Regions from separate parts of the Streptomyces sp. NPDC032198 genome, predicted to be linked through region 2. Evidence: riboswitches for the same ligand, from Rfam matches in the RefSeq annotation. Region 2 holds a riboswitch; each other region holds the start of a gene.
The links. Region 2 has a riboswitch for cobalamin ahead of AB0E78_RS24785 (CbtB-domain containing protein). Riboswitches for the same ligand answer to the same signal wherever they lie in the genome.
Positions count from the first base shown of each region.

Region 1: linked by a shared signal. The riboswitch ahead of AB0E78_RS13245 (energy-coupling factor ABC transporter permease) and the one ahead of AB0E78_RS24785 (CbtB-domain containing protein) in region 2 are both predicted to bind cobalamin.
Region 3: linked by a shared signal. The riboswitch ahead of AB0E78_RS18435 (ribonucleoside-diphosphate reductase subunit alpha) and the one ahead of AB0E78_RS24785 (CbtB-domain containing protein) in region 2 are both predicted to bind cobalamin.

Region 1 covers NZ_JBEZVL010000004.1:472,100-481,851, reverse strand. The annotation lists gene metE (5-methyltetrahydropteroyltriglutamate--homocysteine S-methyltransferase) at 1-2,316, opposite strand, end outside; cobalamin riboswitch at 2,479-2,696, opposite strand; gene tsaD (tRNA (adenosine(37)-N6)-threonylcarbamoyltransferase complex transferase subunit TsaD) at 2,856-3,920, shown strand; gene AB0E78_RS13250 (GNAT family N-acetyltransferase) at 3,920-4,558, shown strand; cobalamin riboswitch at 4,631-4,829, shown strand; gene AB0E78_RS13245 (energy-coupling factor ABC transporter permease) at 4,859-5,584, shown strand; gene AB0E78_RS13240 (energy-coupling factor ABC transporter substrate-binding protein) at 5,584-5,994, shown strand; gene cbiQ (cobalt ECF transporter T component CbiQ) at 6,001-6,750, shown strand; gene AB0E78_RS13230 (ATP-binding cassette domain-containing protein) at 6,747-7,646, shown strand; gene AB0E78_RS13225 (hypothetical protein) at 7,673-8,782, opposite strand; gene AB0E78_RS13220 (hypothetical protein) at 8,785-9,752, opposite strand, start outside.
Region 2 covers NZ_JBEZVL010000009.1:202,178-211,929, reverse strand. The annotation lists gene AB0E78_RS24805 (HAD-IIA family hydrolase) at 1-400, shown strand, start outside; gene AB0E78_RS24800 (hypothetical protein) at 470-1,009, shown strand; gene AB0E78_RS24795 (class F sortase) at 1,025-1,690, shown strand; gene AB0E78_RS24790 (CbtA family protein) at 1,671-2,462, opposite strand; gene AB0E78_RS24785 (CbtB-domain containing protein) at 2,483-2,704, opposite strand; cobalamin riboswitch at 2,736-2,858, opposite strand; gene AB0E78_RS24780 (ANTAR domain-containing protein) at 3,189-3,944, opposite strand; gene AB0E78_RS24775 (glycoside hydrolase family 6 protein) at 4,106-5,137, shown strand; gene AB0E78_RS24770 (kelch motif-containing protein) at 5,277-7,217, opposite strand; gene AB0E78_RS24765 (glycosyltransferase family 2 protein) at 7,214-9,199, opposite strand; gene AB0E78_RS24760 (FadR/GntR family transcriptional regulator) at 9,516-9,752, opposite strand, start outside.
Region 3 covers NZ_JBEZVL010000006.1:370,935-380,686, reverse strand. The annotation lists gene AB0E78_RS18455 (carbon starvation CstA family protein) at 1-419, shown strand, start outside; gene AB0E78_RS18450 (YbdD/YjiX family protein) at 416-613, shown strand; gene AB0E78_RS18445 (DUF3311 domain-containing protein) at 746-1,015, shown strand; gene mctP (monocarboxylate uptake permease MctP) at 1,012-2,661, shown strand; cobalamin riboswitch at 2,773-2,910, shown strand; gene AB0E78_RS18435 (ribonucleoside-diphosphate reductase subunit alpha) at 3,047-5,449, shown strand; gene AB0E78_RS18430 (ribonucleotide-diphosphate reductase subunit beta) at 5,449-6,471, shown strand; gene AB0E78_RS18425 (helix-turn-helix domain-containing protein) at 6,715-7,731, shown strand; gene AB0E78_RS18420 (cytochrome P450) at 7,685-9,004, opposite strand; gene cyc1 (epi-isozizaene synthase) at 9,031-9,752, opposite strand, start outside.

The sequences.
Region 1 (9,752 bases), on a different contig from region 2:
GCGTGGGGGCAGCTCCGCCCGCACCTCGCGTGCCGCCGCGACCAGGTTCTCCAGGGAGGCCCGGGTCTCGGGCCAGCCCCGGGTCTTGAGGCCGCAGTCCGGGTTCACCCACAGCCGGTCGGCGGGGATGGCCTCAAGTCCCTTGCGCAGCAGGGCCGCTGCCTCCTGTGTGCTCGGGACGCGCGGGGAGTGGATGTCGTAGACGCCCGGCCCCGCCTCGCGCGGATAGCCGTGCTCCGCCAGCTCGCGGGCCACCTGCATGTGCGAGCGGGCGGCCTCCAGGCTGATGACGTCGGCGTCGAGGTCGTCGATGGCCTGGACGATGTCGCCGAACTCGGCGTAGCACATGTGGGTGTGGATCTGCGTGTCCGGCCGTACGCCGCTGGTGGTCAGGCGGAAGGATTCCGTGGCCCAGTCGAGGTAGTCGGTGTGTTCGGCGGCGCGCAGGGGGAGCGTCTCGCGCAGTGCGGGCTCGTCGACCTGGATGACCGAAGTGCCCGCGGTCTCCAGGTCGTTGACCTCGTCGCGCAGGGCGAGGGCGACCTGGCGCGCCGTGTCGCCGAGCGGCTGGTCGTCGCGGACGAAGGACCAGGCGAGCATGGTGACGGGACCGGTGAGCATGCCCTTCACGGGGCGGTCGGTGAGGGAGTTGGCGTACGAGGTCCAGCGCACCGTCATCGGCTCGGGCCGGGAGATGTCGCCCGCGAGGACCGGCGGGCGCACATAGCGCGTGCCGTACGACTGGACCCAGCCGTGCTGCGTGGCGAGATAGCCGGTGAGCTGCTCGGCGAAGTGCTGGACCATGTCGTTGCGTTCGGGTTCTCCGTGCACCAGGACGTCGATGCCCGCCTTCTCCTGGAAGGTGAGGACGTCGCGGATCTCCGAGCGGATGCGCTCCTCGTAGCCGTGCGTGTCGATGCGGCCCGCTCTCAAGTCGGCCCGAGCGGTGCGCAGTTCGGTGGTCTGTGGGAATGAGCCGATGGTCGTCGTGGGCAGTTGGGGCAGTCCAAGGCGCGCTCGCTGGGCCGCCGCGCGCTCCGGGTAGGCGTGGGCGCGCCGGGCATCGGACGCGGTGACGGCGGCGACGCGGGAGCGTACCGCCGGGTCGTGGGTGAGGGATGACCCCGAGCGGGACGCCAGGTCGGCCCGGTTGGCGGACAGTTCGGCGGTGATGGCGCCCGTGCCCTGGGCGAGGCCACGGGCCAGTGTGGCGATCTCGGTGGTCTTCTGGCGGGCGAAGGCCAGCCAGCGGGCGACCTGCGGGTCGATGTCCCGCTCGGCGGTGGAGTCCAGCGGGACGTGAAGCAGCGAGCAGGATGCGGAGACGTCGACCCGGTCGGCGAGACCCAGGAGCGTGCCCAGCGTGGCCAGGGACTTCTCCAGGTCGTTGATCCAGATGTTCCGGCCGTTGACGACGCCCGCGACCAGACGCCTGCCGGGCAGCCCGCCGACGGCGGCGAGGTCCTGGAGCTGGCCGGCGGCGGCCTCCGTGAAGTCCAGGGCGAGTCCCTCGACCGGCGCCTTGGCGAGCACGGGCAGTGCGTCGCCGAGCCGGCCGAAATAGGAGGCGACCAGGAGCTGAGGGCGGTCGCTGAGGGCACCCAGGTCGCGATAGGCGCGGGCGGCGGCGTTGAGTTCCGCCGGGGTGCGGTCCTGGACCAGGGCGGGCTCGTCCAACTGCACCCACTCGGCGCCCGCGGCCCGCAGATCGGCGAGGACCTCGGCGTACACGGGCAGCAGCCGGTCGAGGAGCGTGAGCGGCTCGAAGTCGGCGGCAACGCCGGGCGCGGGCTTGGCGAGCAGCAGATAGGTCACCGGGCCGACAAGGACCGGGCGCGCGGCGAGGCCCAGGGCGACGGCCTCCTTGAGCTCGGCGACCTGCTTGGCGGAGTCGGCGGTGAAGACGGTGTCGGGACCGAGCTCCGGCACGAGGTAGTGGTAGTTGGTGTCGAACCACTTGGTCATCTCGAGCGGCGCCACGTCCTGGGTACCGCGGGCCATCGCGAAGTACCCGTCGAGCGCGTCGGTGTCGACGGCCTCGCGGTGCCGTTGCGGGACGGCACCGACCATGACGCTGGCGTCCAGGACGTGGTCGTAGTACGAGAAGTCGCCCGTCGGCACTTCATGGATGCCCGCGTCGGCGAGCTGCCGCCAGGTGGACCGGCGCAGCATCGCCGCGGTCTCCCGGAGGGCGTCGGCGCTGACGCGGCCCTTCCAGTAGCCCTCGATAGCCTTCTTCAGCTCCCGGTCGGGGCCCTGGCGGGGGTAGCCGTACACGGTGGCCCGTGCTGCCGCGGCTGCGGACTTCGCTGTCACGGAAATCTCCTTCGCGAGATGACTCCTGAGAATCCCGGGGACGGGACACGGACGCGAAGGGATGACGGACCGGGCGGACCGGACGCGCGCCACCGGCGCGGTGCTCCACCTGATCTGTACGCCGACCCGCCCACGAGGTCACCGGGATGTCCGCACATGAGGGATCACGTACGGGCAACGGGCAGGTCTTCGGACTCGCGGGCACACCTGCCGAGGCAGGTTCCTACTGACCGTCGCTTCCCGGGTCCGCGACGGACCCAGTGCGTATGACGGCGGTCGTTCCCACTCACCGCTGCGGGGCAGTCCCGGATTTCCACCGGGTTCCCTCTTGCGACGCGTCTGCCTGGCGGGCAGGGCGAACCAGCTGCACACATCAGGCTAGAGGGTGGATCGGCGTCTTGGGCAGTACTGATCACATTCCGGACCGTGAGGTGAGACACGGAGCCACCCGGCGGTGGGGGCACCGACCGGAGGTCTTATTGCATATTGGTTGCAACTACACTTCACAGGCAGAAAGTCTGTGGGTGGAGGAGACGCCGGTGGCAACGGGGCGCATTGTGCTGGGGATCGAGTCGTCCTGCGACGAGACCGGAGCGGGGATCGTCGCGCAGGGGCGGCTGCTCGCCCATGCGGTGGCGTCCAGCATGGACGAGCACGCCCGGTTCGGCGGCGTGGTCCCCGAGATCGCCGCACGAGCGCATCTGCACTCCTTCGCCCCGGTCGTCCAAAACGCCCTCGACCAGGCGGACCTGAAGCTCTCCGACATCGGAGCGGTGGCGGTCACCACGGGTCCCGGCCTGTCCGGCGCGCTGCAGGTCGGCCTCGCGGGGGCGAAGACCCTCGCGTACGCGCTCGACGTCCCGTTGTACGGGGTGCACCACTTGGCCGGGCATGTCGCCGCCGACACGCTGGAGCACGGCCCGCTGCCCGATCCCTGCGTGGTCCTGATCGTCTCCGGCGGGCACACCTCGCTGCTGCTCGTCAGGGACCTGGCCCGTGATCCGATCGTGCACCTGGGGGACACCTTGGACGACGCGGCGGGCGAGTGCTTCGACAAGGTCGCCCGCGTCCTTGGCCTGCCCTACCCGGGCGGCCCCGCCATCGACCGTGCGGCCCGCAGCGGCGACCCGCGTGCGGTGGCCTTCCCGCGCCCGCTCACCGGACCGAAGGACGACCTGTACGCCTTCTCCTTCTCCGGACTCAAGACGGCAGCCGCGCGCTGGGCCGAGGGGCACGCGGGGCGCGAACTGCCGGTGGCCGACGGCGCGGCCTCGCTCCAGGAGGCCGTCGCGGACGTACTGACCCGCAAGGCGCTGGCCGCCTGCCGGGATCACGGCGTCCGCACCCTCGTCGTGGTCGGCGGTGTCGCCGCGAACTCGCGGGTGCGTGCGCTCACCGAGGAGCGGTGCGCGGCCGAAGGCGTACGGCTGCGCGTGCCCCCGATGACCCTGTGCACGGACAACGGCGCGATGATCGCCGCCGTCGGCGACCTGCTCGTACGGGCCGGGGCCGAGCCCGCGCCCTGGGACATGTCGATCGACCCGTCCGCCCCTCTGACGTACGCGGCCCTGCGGCCGGGGGCGGCCGCGGCGAGGGCCGCCTGATGGCGGCGGAAGTCCGGCTTCTGCGCGGCGATCAACTCCTCGCGCACGGCGCCGCCTTGCGCACCGTCTACGCCGAAGCCTTCCGCGTGCCGCCCTGGCACGAGGACGAGGAGAGAGTGGCGGAATTCATGGTCCGGCTCGGCGACGACATACGGCGTCCCGGGTTCACCTCGGCGATCGCCCTGGAAGGGGCGGACGTCGTCGGATTCACCACCGGGTGGACCACGCCCGACCCTTTTCCCGCCGACCGCTGCTATCCGCAGGCGGCGGCCGGACTCGGCGCCGAGCGCGCCCGGTCGTGGCTGTGCGGGGCCCGTGAGATAGACGAACTCGCCATGCGGCCCACGGCGCAGGGCGCCGGGATCGGGGCCGTCCTGCTGGCGGCGATGGCCGCCGGTGCTCCCAACGGCCGCGTCTGGCTGCTCACTTCGGTCCGGTCGGCGCAGGCCATGGGCTTCTACGAGCGCCAGGGCTGGACCCAGGCGACCCACCCCTCGCCAGACGGCAAAGGCGTCGTCGTCTTCCTCGGGCCCCGCCACCCCGCCCGGACGCTCGCGGTGCCGCGCGGCGGAGAAGTGGCGGCCGCCCGCGAAGTGTGGCCCGTGCCAGGGGTGCACGGGCCGATGCACAGGGGCTGACCAGGGGCGTACGCCCCTGGTCGGGTGCGCTCGCGCGTGCCACAGGTGGGGCGACCCCACAAGTTGTCAGGAAACTCGGATGCGCACTATGGTCACCACGCCTTGGTGCTCGGGAAATCCGGTGTGATGCCGGTGCGGCCCTCGCCACTGTGATCGGGAAGTCCGGCTCCAGCCCTCGCGGCAGCCACTGGGTGCACACGCACCCGGGAAGGCGGAGTCCGGTCGGTACGACCCGTCAGCCAGGAGACCGGCCAAGGCACGTTGTCCATCCACGAGGTGCTGGAGAGGGTCTGCTTAGCCATGCACATTGCCGAGGGTTTCCTCCCACCGGCGCACGCGATCGCCTGGGGCGTAGCGTCCGCGCCGTTCGTCGTCCACGGAGTCCGCTCCCTGACCCGTGAGGTCAAGGAGCACCCTGAGAGCACTCTGCTCCTGGGCGCCTCCGGAGCCTTCACTTTTGTCCTTTCCGCACTGAAAATCCCTTCCGTCACAGGTAGTTGCTCGCACCCGACGGGCACCGGGCTCGGCGCGATCCTGTTCCGGCCGCCGATCATGACGGTGCTCGGCACCATCACGCTGCTGTTCCAGGCCCTGCTGCTCGCCCACGGCGGTCTCACCACGCTCGGCGCCAACGTCTTCTCCATGGCGATCGTCGGGCCATGGGCCGGATACGCCGTCTACCGCCTCCTGAAGCGGTTCGACGCGCCGCTCATGGTCGCCGTGTTCTTCGGCGCGTTCGTCGCCGACCTCTCCACGTACTGCGTCACCAGCGTCCAGCTCGCCCTGGCCTTCCCGGACCCCAGCAGCGGATTCATCGGCGCCCTGGGCAAGTTCGGCGGCATCTTCGCCGTCACGCAGATCCCCCTCGCCGTCAGCGAGGGACTGCTCACGGTCCTGGTGATGCGGCTGCTCGTGCAGTCCAGCAAGGGCGAGCTCACGCGGCTCGGCGTCCTGCTGCAGGGCAAGAAGGCGGACGCGAAGTCCGAGAAGACGGACACCAAGACGGAGTCGGGGGCCAGCGCCTGATGAGCCGGAACGCGAAGATCAACACCCTGCTCCTCGTCATCGTCGCCGCACTCGCGGTGCTGCCGTTGGCGCTCGGCCTCGGCGACGACAAGAAGGAGCCGTTCACCGGGGCCGACTCCCAGGCCGAGACCGCGATCACCGAGATCGAGCCGGACTACAAGCCCTGGTTCTCACCGCTGTACGAACCCCCCTCCGGGGAGATCGAGTCGGCGCTCTTCGCGCTGCAGGCGGCGCTGGGCGCGGGCGTCCTCGCGTACTACTTCGGTCTGCGCAAGGGACGCCGTCAGGGCGCGGAGATCGCGCTGGCGAAGGAAGCCCCCGCGAAGAAGACCGCGGAAGGAACCGCCGAACGGACCGAGGGACGGACCGCCGACGCGGACAGCACCCGGGCCGAGACCGAGCAGGTCTGATCCCGCGTGCTGCCCATTGACGCGGCGGCGCACAGCAGTCCCTGGCGCCGCCGCCACCCCGTGGACAAAGCCGTGCTCGGGCTCGGCCTCACTGTCCTTGCCGTCTCCCTGCCGCCCTGGCCGGGCGCCGCCCTCGTACTCGTCGCCGCGCTCGCCGTGCTGCTCGGACCGGCGGGTGTGCCGCCCCGCAAACTGTGGCGCGCCTACCGCGTACCGCTCGGCTTCTGCGTCACCGGCGCCCTGACCCTGATCGTCCAACTCGGCGGGCCCGAAGGGTTCGTCACGCTCGCCGACGGCGGCCCCGCGAGAGCGGGCGGTCTGCTCCTGCGCACGTCGGCGGCCTCGCTCGGCGTCCTGCTTTTCGCCTTCACCACACCCATGTCGGACCTGCTGCCCCGCCTGGTGAAGGCGGGCGTGCCGGCGCCCGTCGTCGACGTGGCCCTCGTCATGTACCGGATGAGCTTCCTGCTCCTGGACTCCATGAGCCGTATTCGGCAGGCGCAGGCCGCGCGGCTCGGCCACACCACCCGCGCCGCGACTTGGCGTTCCCTCGGCGGTCTTGGGGCCACCGCGTTCGTGCGGGCCTTCGACCGGGCCACCCGGCTGCAGGCCGGGCTCGCCGGACGCGGGTACGACGGAACCCTGCGGGTGCTCGTGCCGGAGGCCCGGATCTCCCGGCGCTTCGTGGCCGCGAGCGCGGTCCTCCTCACGGGCCTCGCGGCCCTCACCCTCGTACTGAAATGGCTCCTTCCATGAAGGCTTCCTCCCTGAGCGAGCCGCGCGCCTCCAGTGATCCGGGCGGGTCCCTGGTCGCTCTGCGTGCCGCTTCCTACGCGTACGAAGACGGGCCCACCGTGCTCAGCGGCCTGGACTTCGACGTCACCGAAGGGCGCGCCCTCGCGCTGCTCGGGCGCAACGGCAGCGGCAAGACCACCCTCATGCGGCTGCTGAGCGGCGGACTCCGGCCGGACCGGGGCGGGTTGACCGTCGGGGGAGCCCCGGTGACGTACGACCGCAAGAGCCTCACCCGGCTGCGTACGACCGTTCAACTGGTGGTCCAGGACCCGGATGACCAGTTGTTCGCCGCCTCGGTCGAACAGGACGTGTCCTTCGGGCCGTTGAACCTGGGGCTGCCGGACGGTGAGGTGCGGGCCCGGGTCGCCGAGGCGCTCGCCGCGCTCGACATCAGCGCCCTGGCGGACCGCCCCACGCATCTGCTCTCCTACGGCCAGCGGAAACGGACGGCCATCGCGGGCGCTGTGGCGATGCGCCCCCGCGTCCTGATTCTCGACGAGCCGACCGCGGGGCTCGACCCCGACGGCCAGGAGCGCCTCCTGACCACTCTGCAAGGCCTGCGGGACGCGGGGACGACCGTGGTCATGGCCACCCATGACGTGGATCTGGCCCTGCGCTGGGCCGACGACGCGGCCCTGCTGACTCCCTCCGGGGTGCGTACGGGGCCGGTCGTGGAGATGCTCGCCCAGCGGGACCTCCTGGGGCAGGCGGGGCTCCGCCTGCCCTGGGGGATCGCGGTCACGGAGCTGCTGCGGACGAAGGGCCTGCTGACCGGGGCGGGCGACGGGCCGCGCACCCCCGAGGAGTTGGCCGCCCTCGCGGCGGCCCCGGCGATGCCCGGCGCGTCAGGCGGCTGACCAGGGCGCAGACCTGCTCCGTCCGCTCAGCCGAACCGCAGGATCCGCGGGGCGAAGGTGCCCTCGGGCCCTGCGGCGCGGCCGACCGACCACACCGTCTCCGTGCCCGGCACCGGCGCAAGCCGCTGCATCGAGGAGTCGCCCTCCCCGGGCACCGCGGGTTCGTCGTACGCGGTGAACGACTGACCGTTCCAGGCAAGGAAGTCCGGCCCGGGGACGAGCGGCGGACTGCTGCCCGGCGGGCCCCACTTCAGCGAGCGGGCCACCGATACCCAGCCCAGCTTTCCGGAGTCGGCGGCCGACAGGGACGAGATGTAGCCGAAGTCGGTGGGCATGGTCACCCGGCTCCACTCCGTCCCGTCCCAGCGCATGAGCAGCGGCGGGATCGGCTTGCCCGGCGGGCCCCCGACGAAGCCTGCCGTGCCGCCCGCCCACACCTCCGTCGGCGAGACCGCCAGCACGCTGGCCACGGCCGCCCGCGGGAATCCGTCCACGACCGTCTGCTGCCATGCCTGCCCGTCCCAGTGCGACACGGTCGCGCCCGAGCCGCTGGAGCCGGCGGCCCAGACGTCGTCGCCCGCCACGATGTCCAGGCCGCTCACGTACCCCGGCGGCGCCGGAACGTCCTGCCACGCGCGCCGGTCCCAGCGCAGCAGCACCTGCACGCCGTCCCGCGAACCAATCAGCCAGGTCTCACCGCCGCCGGCGACGACCTTGTCAAGGACGACACCGCGCGGCGCCCGGCTCTCCTTCCAAGCACTGCCGTCGAAGCGGAGCAGGCGGGAGCCGCCCGCCGAGTCGCGGCCGACCGCCCAGACCGCGGTCGGCGAGGTCCCGGCGACCGACACAAGGTCGCCCTGCCAGCCGATCCCGGGCAGGCTCTGGCGCTGCCACGCCGTGCCGTTCCAGCGCAGCACCAGCGGGAAGCCCGGCGCCTCACGGCCGACGGCGTCGGCGCCCACCGCCCACGCCCGGTCCGGCCCGAACGCCACGGCTTCGTTCAGCCCGGCCTGCGGGCGTACCTGCGCCGGGACCGGAACGTGCTGCCAGGACCCGGGTTCCGCCGTCGCCGAGCTCACGGCGGCGATGACGGCCAGGACGACGGCGAGCGCCGCGACGAGAAGTCTGCGTGCCATGGTCAGCCTCCCAGCCGCTCGCTCATCAGGTTCGCCTTCGAGCCGTAGATCTCGACGGTCCCGAAGGACAGCAGTGCGGGCCCGGCCCTCGTCAGGGCACTCGGTTTGACGAGGATCGCGTTCGTGCGCTCCGGGCCGTAGGAGAAGGTGGTGCGGCGGCCGTCCACCCGCGCGTACTTCGACTGGAACGCGCGGTCGCTGCGCACCGGAAGCCACAGCGCGCCGTCCGGGCCGCGCACCATGCCCTCCGTATAGGTGTCGCCAAGCGCCGGGTCAGTGGTGCGCCAGGCCTGCCCGTTCCACGTCATCAGATAGGTGCGGGACACGCCGTCGGTGTACTGGCTGCCGCCGATCGTGGCCCGGCCGTTCGGTTCGAGCAGGATCGTGTGGATGTTGCTGTTGGCCGGCAGCGGCACCTTCGCGTCCCGCCATGCCGTGCCGTCCCAGCGCAGGACGGCGGTCCCGGTGTCGGTGTCCGCCCAGGCCCAGGCGTCGGTGGCCGTGCGCGCGGTGATCCCCATCAGGTAGCGCACGCCGTCCGGGGTGGACTGTTCTGCCCAGCCGGAACCGTCGTAGTGCAACACCTTCAGGCCGGTCTCGTCCTCACCGACCACCCAGGCGGCACCCGGTACGGCGGCGAAGTCCTGGTAGGTCCACAGGGTCTGCGGCAGCGGGACGGTGCTCCATCCTCCTGTCGCCGACCGGCGCAGGATCTCCCCTTCACCGGCGCGGTTGTGGAAGATCCACGTTTCCTTGCCGACGAACTGCACCCCCCTGAGGTAGCCCGGCTCGGCGGTGCCGGGGAAGGTCGTGTCCCGGCTCCACGCCTTGCCGTCCCACCGGTACAGGAGCGGCCGCTGCCCGTCGGCGGCCTGCTCGTAGCCGGTGGCCCACGCCTCGCCAGGACCGCGGGCCGCGAGGTCGAGCACAGTCACCGGCGGGGTGGCCGCGGGCACCGGCAGCGCCGACC
Region 2 (9,752 bases):
CTCCTTCGAGGCCATGACCAAGGCCGTGCGGCTGATCAATGGCGGGGCCCGCTTCATCTGCACGAACCCGGACGAGACCGGCCCCTCCATGGAAGGGCCGCTGCCCGCGACCGGCGCCGTCGCCGCGCTGATCACCAAGGCCACCGGGCGCAGCCCCTACTTCGCGGGCAAGCCGAACCCGCTGATGATGCGGACCGGTCTGAACGCGATCGGGGCGCACTCCGAGACCAGCGCCATGATCGGCGACCGCATGGACACCGACATCCTCGCCGGCCTCGAGGCCGGAATGGAGACGTTCCTGGTGCTCACGGGCCTGACGTCCCGCAAGGACATCGACCAGCACCCGTTCCGGCCCTCGAACGTCGTGGACTCGATCGCAGACCTCGTCGACCGCGTGTGACCACCCGTTTGCCGCACACGGGAGGCGTGAGCAGCAGCCGCGCGTGAACCTCGGAACAGGAGGTTCACGATGCGTAGAGGTTCACTCACCCTTCGTGGCATAGCCGGGGCCGCGGTCCTCGCCGCGCTCCCCGTCGTCGCCACGACGCCCGCACACGCCCACGACGAGGGCAAAGTGCACGCCACGGTCTCCCCGGCCAGCGCCGCTTCCGGGGCCAAAGTGGAGATCAGCGTCGATGGCTGCGACGGGACGACCGGTTCCGCGGGGTCCGGGGCGTTCACGGGCGACGCGAAGCTCACCGGCAGGGACGGCGACAAGTACTCCCTGAACGGCTCCGCCACGATCAGGGACGGCGTCACCGGCTCGTACGACGTCACCATCGTCTGTGACGGCCACCCCCACCAGGGCGCGGGCACCGTACGCGTCGTCCAGCACCACTCCGAGCCCGTGTCACCGGTCCGCGCGGGCGGCGGCGGCACCGCCCAGCTCGCCGCGCACACCGAGGAGGCGGGCCCCGGCACCCGGCACGCGGTGATCGGCCTGGTGCTCGCCGGGGTGGCCGCCGTGGCCGTGGCGCTCCGCAGCGTCCGCCGGCGCCGCTCCGAGTGACGGGCGACGGCCGCGATGTCGGACCATGAGGGATCGGCAGGGCACGGGCGCTTCCTCACCGGGGTCGCCTGGGCCCTGGTGCTGGTCGGCCTCTGGCTGTGGGGCAGCGAGATCACCGACGTACGGGGCGGTGTCTCGGAGCCCACGAACGGCGACGTGGCGGCGGTGGGCCGCCCCTTCGCCGTCGAACTCCCGGACGCGCACGAGCCGCTCGGAGCCGCCAGGCCGCAACGCGTCGACATCCCCTCGCTGAAGGTGCGGGCACCCGTGATCAGCCGCGGCCTCGACCCGGAGGGCGCCATCGATCCGCCGCCCTTCGAGCAGGCGGAATCCGTCGGCTGGTACGGCGGCGGGACGCGCCCCGGAGCGGCGGGTACGTCCCTGCTCGTGGGCCACGTCGACACCGAGACGCGCCCCGCGGTCTTCTACGACCTCAGCGCGGTGCGCCCCGGCGAGAAGGTCAGGGTGACCCGGGACGACGGCTCGGTCGCCGAGTTCACCGTGGACGACGTCCAGGTCCTCAGCCGGGACCGCTTCGACGCGAAGAAGGCGTACGGCCCCCACGAGGAGGGCCGCGCCGAGCTCCGCCTGATCACGTGCGGCGGCTCGTTCGACCGGGCGACCAAGACGTACTCGGCGAACGTGGTGGTGTCGGCCTACCTCACCGGGGTGGGCCCGTAGAGGCGGTGCCGGGGCGCGAGCGCACTCCCGCCGCGCTCGCGCCCACGGCGGCCCCTTCCCGGGCGGCCCGCAGTCCCAGGCCTCCGAAGACCGCCGCGAACACCGCCCACAGCAGGGCGTGCGAGGCGACCGAGAGGACGCGGAAGTCCCACAGGAGCACCGCGTCGACCGGGACCGGGTCGGGATTGTCCGGGAGCAGGAAGAGCACGGCGAGCACGGCGACCGTCGTGAGGGCCGCCGCGGTCTGCCGCACCGGGTCGGGTCTCTCCGACAGGCGTACGTACACCTGCCGGACCAGGAGCATGCCGAGGACGCCGATCGCCACGGACGCGAGCCACATCGCCTGGCGGTCACCGACCGTGCCCGCGTCGCCGACGCCCGGCGGGTTCGCCGGGTAGCGCAGACCGGGCAGCAGGGAGACGGCGAGGAAGGCCGCCCCCGCGAAGGCGAGGGCACGCGGCCACGGGTGCGCGTACGGATCGCGGCGGTGCACCAGGGCGTACGCCACCGCGCAGAGGACGCCGACGGCGAGACCGGCGACGAGTGCGGTGACCACCAGGCCCGCGTGCTGGGTCGAGCGCGTGAAAAGCTCCTCGTGGTGCTGCGTGTGCTCATGGCCGGCCGACCGCTTCTCCTCGGCGCGGATCGCCCGGTCCATCAGCGGCTCGGCGAGGAGCAGCGAGAAGAGACCGGCCGCGAGGCCCGCCGTTCCTCCCGCCACGAGACCCCGCCCGAGCAGGGGCAGTACGGGCGAGGGCGCGGAGGATGGCATGGTGCCGTGTCCGTCCCCGGTCAGTGGCACGGGGCACCGAAGAGGTGCCGGCCGTCGTGCGCGAACTCGTGGAGATAGCTGCCGGTCGCCGAGATCAGCGAGCCGTTGTCGAGGAAGAGCGCGTAGAGCGCGATCAGCGCGATGATGGCCGCGGCCGAGGCGATGAGCCAGTCGCGGGTCTGGACCGTGGCGGCCCGGGCCGCCGTCCTGTCGGTGTGCGGTGCCGCGGTGTGCAGTGCCATGTCGAAGCGTCTCCTTCTGGGGTTCCACGCCCCGAAGCAGGAGTACGACGGCTCAGTTCCTGGCTTCCACACACCACTTGGGCGTCCGGTCACAGTGGCGGGACCGCCCCGGAATCGCACCGGGTTCCTGTCAACCGTCGCCTCGATGTATGGACTTGTCGTCCCGGAGAGTCCCAGTTGGTCATGGACACTGTCAACGGTCCCGGTACAACCAGGGCCCGGTCGGCGGCCCGCTCCCCCCGGAGCCGTCGACCGGGCTGGTCCTCGACCGCGCGCGCACGAGCTGCGGGAGTAACCCGGCGCCGGCGCGGGAGGTTCGATGGCCAACCCCGCTGTGCGGGATGGACGATCAGGCCGGGGGCTTGGGCCGTTGTGACGACTCTAGAACGGATGAGCGCTGGAGCCTAGGGGTGGATTGACGCCAAGTCGCGAGCCGCTTCCTCTCTGTGATCACCGCAGGTGGTGGGAGTTCCCGGGACGACCTTCAGGATGGCTCGGACCAACCGCCGCGCAGCGCCGCGTCGTCGAGCGATCCCTTGATCACGTCAATGGCGACCAGGTCCATGACCAGCCGTTCTCTGCGCGCGTACCGCCGCAGCGCGTCAAAGGCGTCGTCCACCCCGGTATGCCAGCGTTCGGCGAGCATGCCCTTGGCCTGTTCGATGCGTACGCGGCTGGTCAGGGCGCCCTGGAGCTGGGTGGCGAGGGTTCGATACCGCGTGTAGGCACGGTGGTTGTGCAGGCCCACCGCGGCGGCGTCGGCGATGGCCTGCGCGAGCCGCAGCTCGTCTTCGGCGTGCGGGCACCGGGAGGTCTCGGGCACGAAGACGTTGAGCGCCCCGAGCAGGGTCTCGCGCTGGCGCAGCGGCACCGCGTACGTCACCCCGATCCCGTGGCGCCGCGCCAGCGCGGTGAACTCCGGCCAGCGCTGGGCGGGTTCGGCCGCCGTGAGCCGCACCGGCGGCACGGGCAGACCGGTGCCGAGACTCTCCACGCAGGGCCCGCCGCCGTGCTGGACGCCGAGCAGGTCGAGTGCGAGTGCGTGGGGATGGCCGCCGGTGGCGACCGCGGGGGCGCCGAAGCCGTCGAAGATGACCCCGGCGGCGGACGCGTCGAGGAGCTCCACGCAGTGGCCCGCGACCCGGCCGAGGTAGAGCTCCGGGTCGAAGTCGTCGTCCAGGGTGTTCGCGGTCTCCACCAGGACTTGGGCAAGCCGTAGTTCAGAGGTGCGATCCCGCATGATCTCCTCCCCATGAGCGCCGCCCCGCCCACTGCGCCTACCCGTTGACGCCCCGCTGTAACAGGTCTCCTACAGGTCTCCGCAGCGGACGGGCGGGCCTCGTGGCCAGGGTGGGCGTATGTCAGGATTGAGAATCGGACAGTGCACCCAAGGGGGAGTGGATGTACCACAAAGGCACCGGCCGCGGTCATCGGATCGCGGTCAGGGGGTTGCAGGCCGCGGCGGCGTTTGCGGGGGCTGCGCTGCTGCTGTCGGGGTGCTCCTCCGATGACGGCTCGGGCGAGGGGGAATCCTCGGGGCCGGTCAAGCAGCAACCCAAGGGTTCCGACCCGTACTGGGTCAACCCGGAGGGGAACGCGGCCAAGCAGGTCGCCGCGTACGAGAAGGACGGCAAGAAGGACGACGCCGGTCTGATCCGGAAGATCGCCGAGCAGCCCGTCGCCGAATGGATCGTCCCGGAGAACGCGGAGGACCAGGCGCGCGGCTTCACCGAAGCGGCGCAGAAGGCCGACAGGGACGCCCTGATGGTCCTCTACAACATCCCGCACCGGGACTGCGGCCAGTACTCGGAAGGCGGCGCCGCCGACGGCAACGAGTACCGGAAGTTCATCGACCAGGTCGCCGCGGGCATCGGCGACCGCAGGGCCACGGTCATCCTGGAGCCGGACGCCGTGCTCCACATGGTCGACAACTGCACGCCGGAGCAGTTCCACGAGGAGCGGTACGACCTCCTCAAGGGCGCCATCGGGAAGCTCAAGTCCCTGAAGAACACCAAGGTGTACCTGGACGCGGGCAACGCGGGCTGGAAGAACCCGGACTCGCTCTGGGAGCCCCTGAAGTGGTCGGGCGTCGAGCAGGCCGACGGATTCTCGGTCAACGTCTCGAACTTCCAGACCACCGAGGCCAGCACGGAGTTCGGCAAGAAACTCTCGGCGAAGATCGGCGACAAGCCGTTCGTCATCGACACCGCGCGCAACGGCAACGGCCCGTACACCAAGGGCAAGGACACCTGGTGCAACCCGCCGGGCCGTGCGCTGGGCGAGGCGCCCACGACCAAGACGGACGACCCGCTCGTCGACGCGTACCTCTGGGTCAAGCGGCCCGGTGAGTCCGACGGCACGTGCCGGGGCGGCCCGAAGGCCGGCCAGTGGTGGCCCGAGTACGCGAAGGGCCTCGCGGAGGCGGCCAAGTAGAAACGCCTCACAGCGCCCCACGAGAAAGCCGCAGTCGCGACTGCCGGGTGACCGGACAGTTGCGACTGCGGCTTTCTCGTGGTTGCTCGCGCCCCGCTGCGGAGCCGCATATCGACACAGCCCCGCGCCCCTGAAGGGGCTACTTCACGTGGACCCACTTGGCCTTGCTCGGGGTGCCCTGGTCATCCGTCACGAAGAGCATGTACCAGCCCGACTCGACCAGGCTCCGCTCCTTCGGGATCGTCACCGTGACGCCGTCCGCGGACTTCTTCAGGTCCAGGGCGATGGACGTCTGGTCGATGTCCGTGACGTGCGTCGAGGCGCTCGGCCTGATCAGACGGGCCGTCGTGATGGACGAGGCGTGCTGGGTCTTGAACGTCCCCGACCCGCCACGGCTCATCTCCTCGGGACCGCCGGTGAGCTTGGGCTGCGAGCCCTGGTAGAGATACGGCGGGGTGTAGATCTCGATGCGCTGCTCGAAGACGCCGGGCTTGGTGTTGGCCTTGTCGGCGTAGAGCGAGTCGGAGCCGAAGAACATCACGCGGCCGTCGGGCAGCAGGATCGAGCCCGAGTGGTAGTTGCGCCCGACCTCCGGGTCCGCGACCCGCCGCATCTTGCCGGTCTTGGCGTCGTAGATCCGCGCCTGCTTGATGTTCGAGTCACCGCGGCCGCGGTAGTCCTCGGAGCCGCCGGAGATGAGCACCGTGTCGTCGGGCAGGGTCGAGGCCTGCGGGTAACGCGTGCCCTTCTCCAGCTCGGGACCGTCCACGAACTTCGGGCTGTCGTCCTTGAGGTCGACGATGCGCGTCTTCTTGCTGGACTTCTTCGACTCACCGACACCGCCACCGCCGACGACCATGTACTTCTGGTCCTGCGCGGGCGGCAGTTCGACCGTGTTGGAGGTCTCCAGGATGTTCGGGTCGCTCATCCCCGGAATCCCCTTCCAGCTGCCCTTCTCCTCCAGGTCCCAGGTGCCGGGCTTGCGGCCGACGTCATCGGGGCCGTAGCCCGCGTTCGATCCCGAGTAGAAGAGCCTGCCGTTCTCCAGCTGGAAGACCGCGGGGTAGGTCGGGAACTGCCGGACCTGCTTGGTGTACGTCCACTTCTTGGTCTTCGGGTCGTACACCTCGTTCTTGCCCGGGACCAGCTGGCCGATCTCGTCGAGGCCGGAGAGGCTGAGCACCTTGCCGTCCGAGAGCGTGGTCAGCGTGGGGTACCAGCGGGCCTCGTTCATCGGGTCGACCTTGATGTACTTCTCGGCGACCGGGTCGAACTCGAAGGCGTCCTTGATCCCCTGGAAGTCCTTCTTGTCCAGGGCGAGCTTCTGCGCGATGCCGTAGGTGTTGCGGGTGGCGGCGCCCTTGAGGCCCTGCACGCGGTAGTTGTCCTGCGTGCCGGTCTCGTACTTCGTGCCGCTCTTCTGCGCCTCCACGTACACCCGGCCCAGGCCCGGCTGGTTGCGTACGAACGCGCCGGTCGTCTTGTCGAAGACCTTCTTCGCGCGCTCGATGACGACCGGGTCCTTGGAGACGAACGTCTTGCCGTTCTTCTTGCCGGTGAACCTCGTGCCCGACGGCAGCGTGATCGGCTTGTCCGGGTCTTCGTTGTGCACCACCATCAGGCCGCCGGCCTTGGTGGTGTCGCCCTTGAGCTTCTCGTAGCGCTGGGTGCCGCCGGCTATCAGCAGATTGCCGTTGGCGAGCTGGGTGTGGCCGGTGCAGAAGAGGTCGACGGGCGTCTTGATCTTCTTGATCGTGTTCTTGACCGGGTCCCACAGGCGGGTGTCGAACTTCTTGGCGTCGAAGTTCTTCTGGTTGTTGCCGGAGCCCGCGACCAGCAGGATCTTGCCGGTGTGCAGGAGCGCCGCGTGGATCGTGTTCTGGCGGTACTCCTCGGGGAAGTTCACGACCTGCCAGTGGCCGTTGTCGGCCTTGTACTCCGGCTTGTTGATCTTGTAGTCGTGGTACTTCTCCGAACCCACGCGCCACAGCCACGGGCCGTTCATCCCGGCCAGCGCTATGACCACCGCCGCGCCTATCGCGATGCGGCGGGCGCGGCGGCGGCTGGAGCGGTCCTTCATTTCTTACGTCCCCCAAGGGCGATCTGCATGGTCTGGTCGTTCGATGCCCAACTGGGCTTCTGCTGCGGCGCGTGCGGCGGCTGCGGAGGCTGGTGTGCCTGCGGCAGCTCCGCCGTGGCGTCACGCTGCGGCGGCACCGTCGGGTCCCCGCCGCCCGAGGGCGGCCCCGAGGCTCCGGATCCGTGCCGGGACCTGCGCTTCTTCTTGTCCTGGCGCATGCCCCACCGCCAGGCGAAGATCGGCGCGGCCGTGATCAGCAGGGCGAACGTGGCCCACGTGATCATCGCCGGGTGGACGTGGTCGAAGACGAACGCGGCGGCCATGGAACCGCTGAAGACCAGGATGAAGAACAGGTGGATCCGGAACGTGCCGAACAGGGTGTCCGGGCTCGCCGAATCGCCCTTGGGGGTCACCACGAACTTGCTCTTGCGGCGCAGCACGGCGTCGAGCAGAGAGCGTGCGTAGACCGGCGCGGACAGCGCCGACATCACCATGCCCGCGATACCGCCGGAGCCCTCGGGCTCGTGCGGCGAGACGTTGTGGCGGCGGTTCCAGATGTAGAGGCCGATCTGCAGCGCCGACGCGTTGCCGTACAGCATCAGCCAGATCGTCGGGTCGATGTTCACGCCCGATGCGCCCATGCCGAGGAACAGCGCGCAGGAGAGCGCGGCCAGGATCCAGTTCATGGCGGACATCGGGTAGAAGATGACCATCATCGTGTAGTTGAAGAGGCGGCCCGGCGGCAGCGAGAACGGCGCCTTCCAGAACTGCTTCAGGATGGTCTCGTACGTGCCGCGCGACCACCGCAGCTGCTGCGTGAAGAAGTCCGTCCAGGCGTTGGGGCCCTCACCGACCGCGAGCACGTCCGGGGTGTAGACCGACTTCCACTTCTTGCCGGTGCGCGGGTTCGTGGCCCGGTGGATCTCGAAGCCGGTCGCCATGTCCTCGGTGATCGAGTCGTACAGACCGCCGATCTGTTTCAGCGCGCTGATCCGTACGGCGTTGCTCGTGCCGACGAACATGGGGGAGCCGTACGCGTTGCCCGCGCGCTGGATCAGCGCGTGGAAGAGGAACTGCTGGGACTCGGCGGCCTTGGTGATGAAGTTGTCGTAGTTGCCGTAGACCTGCGGGCCGATGACGAAGCCGACGTTCTCGTCACGGAAGAAGCCGAGCATCCGCTCGAGGTAGTTCGGCATCGGGACGTGGTCGGTGTCGACCGATGCGAAGAAGTCGTAGTCGCCGCCGTGCGCGTCCAGCCAGGCGTTGTAGTTGCCGTGCTTGGTCTTGGCGCGGTGCGGGCCCTTGCTCATGTTCCACTTCGCGACGCCCTTGCGGGAGAAGTGGTGCACGCCGAGCCGCTGGCAGACCTCCTTGACGGCGGGGTCGTCGCCCTCGTCGAGGAGCCAGACGTGCATCAGGCCGCGGTGGCGGATCTTGACCGCCGCCTCCAGCGTCTTCGTCACCATCTCCAGCGGCTCTTTGCCGGGCACGAAGGAGGTGAGGAAGGCGACACGGGTGCCGGTCTCGGGCACCACGGGTATCGGGTCACGGGCGACGAGCGTGGCGTGCGCGTTCGAGAGCACGTTCATGCAGCGGAAGAACTCGATCAGGCCGATCGATATGAGCATGACGATGTCGAGCGTCGGCAGCCAGTCGTTCGCGACGTAGTCACGCTTCGTCCAGTGCGTCGGCTGCAGCAGCCAGGCGAGCAGCACGAGCGAGAGCAGCGGCGCGGCTCCCAGCATCAGCGCGGCCCTGATCCGGTGCGGCTCCTGCGAGAGCAGCGAGCGGTACTGCACCTTGTAGGGCTTGGTCGGATCGGGCTGCGTGAGCGGCCCCGCGAGACGGCTGTAGTGCTCGTAGTCGTATCTCGGCAGAGCCTTCTTGATACGTCGGAACCCGCCTGTCCGGTGCGACGGAACCCGCAGTTGGGTCGTCTCTGACGGGTCGTTCGGCCCGGCGCCCGTCGGCGTCGACGTCATGAGTCATCCCCCCGCACGCGGATCGTCCGCGTGTTCGTTGGTCCTTCCGTCCGACCCGGTCCCCCGGCCTTCACGGACGCATCAGTGGCAGGCCACCGTCCCCTTAGACATGGAACAGCTACCTTCCGGTTGCATGATGCCCCCCTCGGCATCCGATCGTGACAGGGACCCCCGTCCCCACCCCGCGGGCTCCGGCCGGCCGGGCCCCCAACTGCCCCGCACCGCCTGCCTCATGAGAGCCAATGGCTCGTGCGCACAGTGGCTCAGCACAAGGTTCTACGCCCATAGCCATGATCGCAAGAGCGAAACAAGGTGTTTACCGGTCATACGAGCGATTCGAGTTGCCTGTTGGGACAGGAGCAGTCAAGCGCGTTCGAATATTACCGAAGTGTTCCCGTATGGCCCGCTCGGCCCGGAGTACATCGCCGGACCGGACCGCGTCGAGGATCTCCCGGTGCTGCCGGCAGGTGACCTTCGGGTCCTGCGGAACGTCCACCAGGTCGGTACGTACCTTATGGAAGGCGTCCCAGAAGGCTTCCAGGACCTCGCCGAG
Region 3 (9,752 bases), on a different contig from region 2:
TGGTGAAGTCCGGACGCCTCAAGTGGGCCTGGATCACCGGGATTCCACTCGCCTGGGACGCGACGGTGACGCTCACCGCGAGCTGGCAGAAGGTGTTCTCCAGCGACCCGCGCGTGGGCTTCTTCCAGCAGCGCGCCAACTACCAGGACGCCATCGACGCGGGCAAAGTCCTGCCGCCCGCCAAGACCATGGACGACATGCACACCGTCGTCACCAACTCCACCGTGGACGGCGTCCTTTCGGCCGTGCTCGCCCTGCTCATCGTCATCGTGATCGCGGACGCCGCCCGGATCTGCGTGAAGCACGTCCGCAACCCGCAGTCGACGCAGCTGAGCGAGGCCGAATACGTGGAGTCCAGACTGACCGCACCGGCCGGGCTCATCCCGACCCGGGAGGAGAAGGCGGAGCTCACGAAATGACCTGGGTGCTGCGGGGGCTGCGCTGGGTCCGGTGGTACGCGCGGGAGTTGACCGACGAGTCCGCGTACGACCGGTATGTGGAGCACGCACACAAGACGCATCCGGGGGCATCCGTACCCTCCCGGAGGGAGTTCGAGCGAATGCGGACGGACCGGCAGGAGTCAGACCCGCGACAGGGGTTCCGCTGCTGCTGAGCAGGCGCGTTGACCCATCCGGCACCCATTCGGCACCCGTCCGGTATCCGGACGGGGGTTCCATAGATCAATCCTCTCGCTTAGATTTCCCGCACGTTAAAGGTGGGATAAGCGAGGGAGCGGAGCCGCGAAGTGTCAGATGCGCCTGAAGTGAGCAGACCGGTGATCACGCCGGTCCGCGTGGTCATTGCCCTCTGTCTCGTCGCGCCGTTCGTGGCGATGCTCTGGGTGAGCTCCTACGCGAAGGTCGACCCGACCTTCATCGGCATCCCGTTCTTCTACTGGTACCAGATGCTGTGGGTCCTCATCTCCACCGTGCTGACGATGATCGCCTACAAGCTGTGGCAGCGTGACCAGCGCGTCCGCAAGGCCGAGCAGGCCCAGGGGGGTGCGACCCGATGAACGTGCTCGCAGCGGACACAGGCGGCGTCAACGGCATCGCCCTCGCCGTCTTCATCTTCTTCTTCGCCGCCGTCACGGCGATGGGCTTCCTGGCCGCGCGCTGGCGCAAGGCCGAGACCGAGAGCCTGGACGAATGGGGCCTGGGCGGCCGGTCGTTCGGCACCTGGGTCACGTGGTTCCTGCTCGGCGGTGACCTGTACACGGCGTACACCTTCGTGGCCGTCCCGGCGGCGATCTACGCGGCGGGCGCGGCCGGCTTCTTCGCGGTGCCGTACACGATCCTCGTCTACCCGCTGATCTTCACCTTCCTGCCGCGCCTCTGGTCCGTCTCGCACAAGCACGGCTACGTGACCACGTCCGACTTCGTGCGCGGGCGCTTCGGCTCGAAGGGGCTCTCGCTGGCCGTCGCGGTCACCGGCATCCTCGCCACGATGCCGTACATCGCGCTCCAGCTGGTCGGCATCCAGGCCGTGCTCGACGTCATGGGCGTCGGCGGCGGTCCGGACACCAACTGGTTCATCAAGGACCTGCCGCTCCTGATCGCGTTCGCGGTGCTCGCCGCGTACACCTACTCGTCCGGTCTTCGCGCCCCCGCGCTGATCGCGTTCGTGAAGGACGGTCTGATCTACCTCGTCATCGCCGTCGCGATCATCTACATCCCGATCAAGCTCGGCGGGTTCGACGAGATCTTCCGGGCGGCGAGCGACAAGTTCTCGGCGACCAACGAAGCCGCGGGCAAGCCCGTCGCGGGCCTCGCGCCGGGCGAGGCCGGGCAGTGGACGTACGCCACGCTCGCGCTCGGCTCCGCGCTCGCGCTGTTCATGTATCCGCACTCGATCACGGCGACGCTCTCCTCCAAGAGCCGCAACGTGATCCGCCGCAACACCACGATCCTGCCGCTCTACTCGCTGATGCTGGGCCTGCTCGCGCTGCTCGGCTTCATGGCGATCGCGGCCGGGGTGAAGGTGGAGAACGGGCAGCTGGCGATTCCGCAGCTGTTCGAGAACATGTTCCCCGACTGGTTCACGGGCGTCGCGTTCGCGGCGATCGGCATCGGCGCGCTCGTGCCGGCGGCCATCATGTCGATCGCGGCCGCGAATCTCTTCACCCGGAACATCTACAAGGACTTCCTCAAGCCGGACGCGACCCCGCAGCAGGAGATGAAGGTCTCCAAGCTGGTCTCGCTCCTGGTGAAGGTCGGCGCGCTCGCCTTCGTCCTCACCATGGACAAGACGGTCGCGATCAACTTCCAGCTCCTGGGCGGCATCTGGATCCTCCAGACGATGCCCGCGCTGGTCGGCGGCCTGTTCACGCGGTGGTTCCACCGCTGGGCGCTGCTCGCCGGCTGGGCGATCGGCATGATCTACGGCACGGTCGCCGCGTACGGTGTCGCGTCGCCGACGCAGAAGCACTTCGGCGGCTCGTCCGACGAGATCCCCGGCATCGGTGAGATCGGTTACATCGGCCTCACGGCGTTCGTCCTGAACGTGGTGGTCACCGTGGTCATGACCTTCGTCCTGCGCGCCATGAAGGCCCCTGACGGCATCGACGAGACGTCTCCCGGGGACTACACGGCGGACGCGGGCGACCCGGGTGTCGTGGAGGAGCTGCCGCCGGCCACGGCGGGAGCGCCGGGCGGGCACTGAGCCTCTCTCCGAACGCGGTACCCAACACGCGGCGCGGGCCGCCGGATTCCTCCGGCGGCCCGCGCCGCGTATGTGTGCACCGACACAAGATGTGGGGCTGCCGCTCAGAGCCAGCACAAGATGTATGCTCGTGCTCGCTGTCGCCGCAGGGGAATCCGGTGCAAGTCCGGAACTGTCCCGCAACGGTGTACGAGTACGCATTTGTCGTGCTCTCCAGTCCGAAGACCTGTCGGCAGCGCGCCCGTTCCGACCGGTCCGGGTGCCAACGTCGTCCGGGCCTCGTGGAATGGGCTGGTGGACGCGGAGCGCAGCCCTGCCCAGGGGCGGGCGCCCGTGTGTCACTCATCCCTCCGCGGGCCCAGAGCCGAGCGAGGGAGTGCTCCACGTGACCATCGCGCCAGCCGAACCTGCGTCAGCGCAGACCACCGACGGTCAGCAGACCGCCGACGGCCCAGGAACCGCGCTGCTGCGTACCCTGACCGACCTCACCGCCGACCTCCCCGACGCCGACCCCGGCAGAGTCGCCGCCGCCGCGCTGCGCGGCCGCTCGGCCCGCGCGGACCTGGCGGAGCTGCGGGAGCTGGCGACCGAGGCGGCCGCGGGGCTCATCTCCGAGGACCCGACGTACTCGCAGCTCGCGGCCAGGCTGCTCAGCCTCAGCATCCGTGACGAGGCCGCGTCGCAGGGCGTGCGCTCCTTCTCCGACTCGGTCGCCGTGGGACACCGCGAGGGCCTGATCGCGGACCGCACCGCCGCGTTCGTCACCGACCACGCGGAGCGCCTCGACGGTCTCGTGGAGGCCGCCCTGGAGGACGGCGCCGACTTCCGGTTCGGCTACTTCGGCCTGCGCACCCTGCACAGCCGCTATCTGCTCCGGCACCCGATCACCCGGCACGTCATCGAGACCCCGCAGCACTTCATGCTGCGCGTCGCGAGCGGCCTCGCCGAGGACGGCAGCGTCCGCGCCCTGGACGAGGTCGCCTCCCTGTACCGCCTGATGAGCCGTCTGGACTACCTGCCGTCCTCGCCGACGCTCTTCAACTCCGGCACCCGGCACCCGCAGATGTCCTCCTGCTACCTCCTCGACTCGCCCCTGGACGAGCTGGACTCCATCTACGACCGCTACCACCAGGTCGCGCGCCTCTCCAAGCACGCGGGCGGCATCGGCCTCTCGTACTCACGCATCCGCGCCCGCGGTTCGCTGATCCGCGGAACGAACGGCCACTCCAACGGCATCGTGCCGTTCCTCAAGACCCTGGACGCCTCCGTCGCCGCCGTGAACCAGGGCGGGCGGCGCAAGGGCGCGGCCGCGGTCTACCTGGAGACCTGGCACTCCGACATCGAGGAGTTCCTGGAGCTGCGCGACAACACGGGCGAGGACCAGCGGCGCACGCACAACCTCAACCTCGCGCACTGGATCCCGGACGAGTTCATGCGCCGGGTCGCCGCCGACCAGGACTGGTCGCTGTTCTCGCCGGCCGACGTGCCCGAGTTCGTCGACCTGTGGGGCGACGCGTTCGACGCCGCCTACCGCAAGGCCGAGGCCGCCGGGCTCGCCCGCAAGACCATCCCGGCCCGCGACCTCTACGGCCGCATGATGCGCACCCTCGCGCAGACCGGCAACGGCTGGATGACGTTCAAGGACGCCGCCAACCGCACCGCCAACCAGACGGCGGAGCCCGGCCACACGGTCCACTCCTCCAACCTCTGCACGGAGATCCTGGAGGTGACGGACGACGGGGAGACGGCCGTCTGCAACCTGGGCTCGGTGAACCTCGGCGCGTTCGTGGACACGGACGCCGGTGACATCGACTGGCAGCGGCTCGACGAGACCGTCCGCACCGCCGTCACCTTCCTCGACCGGGTGGTCGACATCAACTTCTACCCGACCGAGCAGGCCGGGCGCTCCAATGCCCGGTGGCGTCCGGTGGGCCTGGGCGCCATGGGTCTGCAGGACGTCTTCTTCCAGCTGAAGCTGCCCTTCGACTCCCCCGCCGCGCGTGCCCTCTCCACCCGCATCGCCGAGCGGATCATGCTCGCCGCGTACGAGGCGTCCGCCGACCTCGCCGAGCGCAATGGCCCGCTGCCCGCCTGGGAGAAGACCCGCACCGCGCGCGGCGTCCTGCACCCCGACCACTACGGCGTCGAGCTGACCTGGCCGGAGCGCTGGGCCGCGCTGCGGGAACGTATCGCCGCGACCGGCATGCGCAACTCGCTGCTTCTCGCCATCGCGCCGACCGCCACCATCGCGTCCATCGCGGGCGTCTACGAGTGCATCGAGCCGCAGGTCTCCAACCTCTTCAAGCGCGAGACGCTGAGCGGTGAGTTCCTCCAGGTCAACTCCTACCTGGTGCAGGAGCTGAAACGGCTCGGCGTCTGGGACGCCCAGACCCGCGAGGCGCTGCGCGAGGCCAACGGCTCCGTGCAGGGCTTCAGCTGGATCCCGGCCGAGGTGCGCGACCTCTACCGCACCGCGTGGGAGATCCCGCAGCGCGGCCTGATCGACATGGCCGCCGCGCGCACGCCGTTCCTGGACCAGGCGCAGTCCTTGAACCTGTTCCTGGAGACGCCGACCATCGGCAAGCTCTCCTCGATGTACGCGTACGCCTGGCAGCAGGGTCTGAAGACCACGTACTACCTGCGTTCGCGCCCGGCGACCCGCATCGCCCGCGCGGCGGCCGGCCAGACCGCCGAAGCCGCCCCCGCCCCTGTACCTGCGCAGGCAACAGCCGAAGAAGCCGTCGCCTGCTCCCTGGAAAACCCCGAGTCCTGCGAGGCCTGCCAGTAATGAGCTCCACCACGAACGCCGAGAAGAACCTCCTCGACCCGGGCTTCGAGCTGACCCTGCGCCCCATGCGCTACCCGGACTTCTACGAGCGCTACCGGGACGCGATCAAGAACACCTGGACCGTCGAGGAGGTCGACCTCCACTCGGACGTCGCCGACCTCGCCAAGCTCTCGCCGGGCGAGCAGCACATGATCGGCCGTCTGGTCGCGTTCTTCGCGACCGGCGACTCGATCGTCTCCAACAACCTGGTGCTCACGCTCTACAAGCACATCAACTCCCCCGAGGCGCGGCTCTACTTGAGCCGTCAGCTCTTCGAGGAGGCCGTGCACGTCCAGTTCTATCTGACGCTGCTCGACACCTATCTGCCCGACCCGGAGGACCGCGCCGCGGCCTTCGACGCGGTGGAGGAGATCCCCTCCATCCGTGAGAAGGCCGAGTTCTGCTTCCGGTGGATGGACTCCGTCGAGAAGATGGACCGCCTGGAGAGCAAGGCCGACCGGCGCCGCTTCCTGCTGAACCTGATCTGCTTCGCCGCGTGCATCGAGGGGCTCTTCTTCTACGGTGCCTTCGCGTACGTCTACTGGTTCCGCTCACGCGGTCTGCTGCACGGCCTGGCCACCGGCACCAACTGGGTGTTCCGCGACGAGACGATGCACATGAGCTTCGCCTTCGACGTCGTCGACACCGTCCGCAAGGAGGAGCCCGAGCTCTTCGACGACGCGCTGCAGACGCAGGTCACGGACATGCTCAAGGAAGCCGTGGAGGCCGAGCTGCAGTTCGCGCGCGACCTGTGCGGCGAGGGCCTGCCGGGCATGAACACCGACTCGATGCGTGAATACCTGCAGTGCGTCGCCGACCAGCGGCTCCAGCGCCTCGGCTTCGCGCCGGTCTACGGCTCCTCAAACCCGTTCTCCTTCATGGAGCTTCAGGGAGTCCAGGAGCTGACCAACTTCTTCGAGCGGCGCCCTTCGGCCTACCAGGTCGCGGTCGAGGGTTCGGTCTCCTTCGACGACGAGTTCTAGGGCCGCCCGCCCCTCCGGGCTGCGCGGGGCGCGTTCCGCCTCGCGCAGCTCGCGGTCGATCCGGCGGTCGTGGACGTACCCGACGAGCGAGGGTGCGGCCAGCAGGAGGAGGACGGTCAGGACGGTCGCGTAATCGGTGATTGCGTTCATGTCCTCACTGTCCTGCGGGCCGGACGGAAGCGTCAGTGGCAGGACTGCCACACAGCATCGACTTACTGCCAACCCTGCGGCAGACTGGCAGGCATGCTGAGGACCGGCGCTCTGAAGAACGTGGCCGTCGTGCTGCTCGACGGCGTGAATCCCTTCGAACTCGGTGTCGTCTGCGAGGTGTTCGGCCTCGACCGCAGCGACGAGGACCTGCCCGTGTACGACTTCGCGGTGGTCGCCGCGGAGAGCGGGCCGCTGCGCAACCACGCCGGGTTCTCGATCTCCACCCCGTACGGCCTCGACCGGCTCGAAGAGGCCGATCTCATCGCCGTTCCCGCAGGTCAGTCGTTCGTGGACCGCGACTTCCCGGAGGAGCTGCTCGACGCCCTGCGCCGCGCGGTGGACCGTGGGGCGCGCGTCCTCTCGGTCTGCTCCGGCGTCTTCGTCCTCGGCGCGGCGGGCCTGCTCGATGGCCGCCGCTGCGCCGTGCACTGGCGGCACGCCACGGAGCTCGCGGTGCGCCATCCACGCGCCGAGGTCGAGCCCGACGTCCTGTACGTCGACGAGGGCCCGGTCATCACCTCGGCGGGCACCGCGGCCGGCATCGACGCCTGCCTGCACATCGTGCGCCAGGAGCACGGCACCGAGGTCGCCAACGCCATCGCCCGGCGCATGGTCGTACCGCCCCATCGCGATGGTGGCCAGGCCCAGTTCGTGGAGCGTCCGCTGCCGCGCACGGCGTGCGACACCGTGGGCGGGGTGCTCGCCTGGATGGAGCGCCATCTGGACGCGGACATCACCATCGAGCAGCTCGCCGACCGCGCCCACATGTCGCCGCGCACCTTCGCGCGCCGTTTCCAGCAGGAGACGGGCACCACGCCCTACCGCTGGCTCCTGCGCCAACGCGTGCTCCTGGCGCAGGAGTTGCTGGAAGGCTCGGACGAGACCGTGGAGGCGATCGCCGGGCGTGCCGGCTTCGGCAACGCGGCGGCGATGCGCCACCAGTTCCTGCGGGCGCTCGGCACCACGCCGAACGCCTACCGCCGCACCTTCCGCGGACCGGCCGTCAGCGCCTCTCGGCCCGGAGAACGGCCCTCTTCGGCTGTAGCGTGATGCCGATCCTCGCGTCGGCGTCGGTCTCCGCGACCGGCGTCAGGTGCCACTTCGGGGCCACCGTCGCCAGGATGATGGCGAGTTCCGCCAGGCTGAAATGGTCTCCCGGGCACTTGCGGTTACCGGTACCGAACGGCATCATCGCGAACTCCGGTACGTCGCCCGCGCGTTCCGGATTCCAGCGGTCCGGGTCGAACTCCAGGTGCTGCTCGAAGGAACGCGGATCGCGTTGCATCGCGTACACGCTGTAGACGATGTCGGCTCCGGCCGGAATGCGGTAGCCGCCCAGGTTGGTTTCTCCCACCGACCTGCGGGTGAATATCCAGGCGGCCGGTTGTATGCGCATGGCCTCGGTGACGACATTCCGGGTGTGCGGAAGGTCGCTCAGGTCGGCGAATGTGATCTCCCGATCCGGCGCGACGGCATTTACTTCTTCAACCAATCGCCTTTCCTGCGCGGGGTGTTCGGCCAGCAGCTGGAACGTCCACGCCAAGGTCGACGCGATATTCTCGGCACCCGCCACGACAAGCGAGATCACATGGTCGTGAACCTCCTGATCGCTGAGCGGCTGCCCTGATTCATCGCGCGCCCGCAGCATTTCGGCCAACAGATCGTCCTGGCCCTCACCCGCCGCCCTGCCTTCGGCGATGATCTCGTCGACCAGGGAGTGCAGATCGGCGAGCGCGCTCTGGAAGCGGCGGTTCCCCTGGGTCGGCACGCGGTACAGCGGCCCGACCGAGAGGACCATCCTGCGGTAGAGCCCCTCGAAGACGGTGTGCAGTGATTCGGCGATGCGGTCCGCCTTCTCACTGATCGCGTCGACCTCAAGGAGCGAGCGGGACACGATGCGCACGGCGGTGCGGAACATCTCCGCGTTGATGTCGACCGTGTCGCCCGGCCGCCACCGCGCGGCCGTCATACGGGCCTCCTCCTCCATCACCTTGGCGTAACCGGCGATCCGCTCGGGCCTGAACGCGGGCTGCATCATGCGCCGCTGCCGCCGGTGGGTCTTGCCGTTGCTGGTCGCCACGCCCTTGCCGAGGAGGACCTCCAGGGTCTCCCAGAGCGGCCCTCCGACGATGTAGTCGGGGCTCCGCAGCAGCTGCCCGACCAGCTCCGGGTCGCAGACCGCGTACGCCGTCTTGGGTCCCAGCCTGATGCGTACGAGATCACCATGATCCCTTAGCGCGGCGAGGAAGCCGAGGGGGTCGCGCACCAGGTTCCAGGCGTGGCCGATGAGCGGTGCTCCGCCGCTGACGAGCGGTGGAGTCATTGTCGCGGGTATGGCGGATTCGACGCTCATTCCTCACCTACCAAGTCAGTTTCGGCCAAGTCACTGATTGCCGCGTCGCTCACATACGGGGGAATGGACCGGTCGTCCCAGGAGTCCACCCGATAGCGTCCGGATTCGTGATGGAACCAGTACACGGAAGAGAACCAGTTCCGCATGTTGGCGATGCACGATTCCACCGCGTCCGCGAGCGTCCTGCCCTGCACGCTCCCGTCGGCCAATTGCCCGGCGAGACTCAGCACTTCCTTTTCCGCGACGAGGAAATCCGAAATGCATCGGGTCACTCGCCGGTGAACCTCGGCCACGGCTTCTTCGAGGGAAAGCCCCTCGTGCTGGATCAGACTGATCCCGAGATTGTGCAGTTCATCTCCCGCGAGTTCTTTGGGGAGTGAACACAGGTCGTTGTACCAGGCGGAGAAATCCTGTGTGGCGAGCGCCGCCCGCCGGTATGCGGGATGCTTGCGCACCGCCGTCGGCAGCTCGTGGCGCGCCGTGGGCTCCAGCAGGTCGATCCACGTCCAGTGGGCGAACGTCAGCCTGCGCAGCTCGATGTAGGCCTCGACCGTCGGGACCGTGCCGGTCCTGCGGTTCCTGAACTCCAGGTCGTACGCCTCGATCACGCTGTGGAAATGCCGGGCGAACCGGGCGTTCCAGCTGGCCCCGAGGTGCGAGTACAGCCGGAGGACACAGTCCGCGAACCCCGCGACCAGAGGGTCGCGGTGGCGCAGTT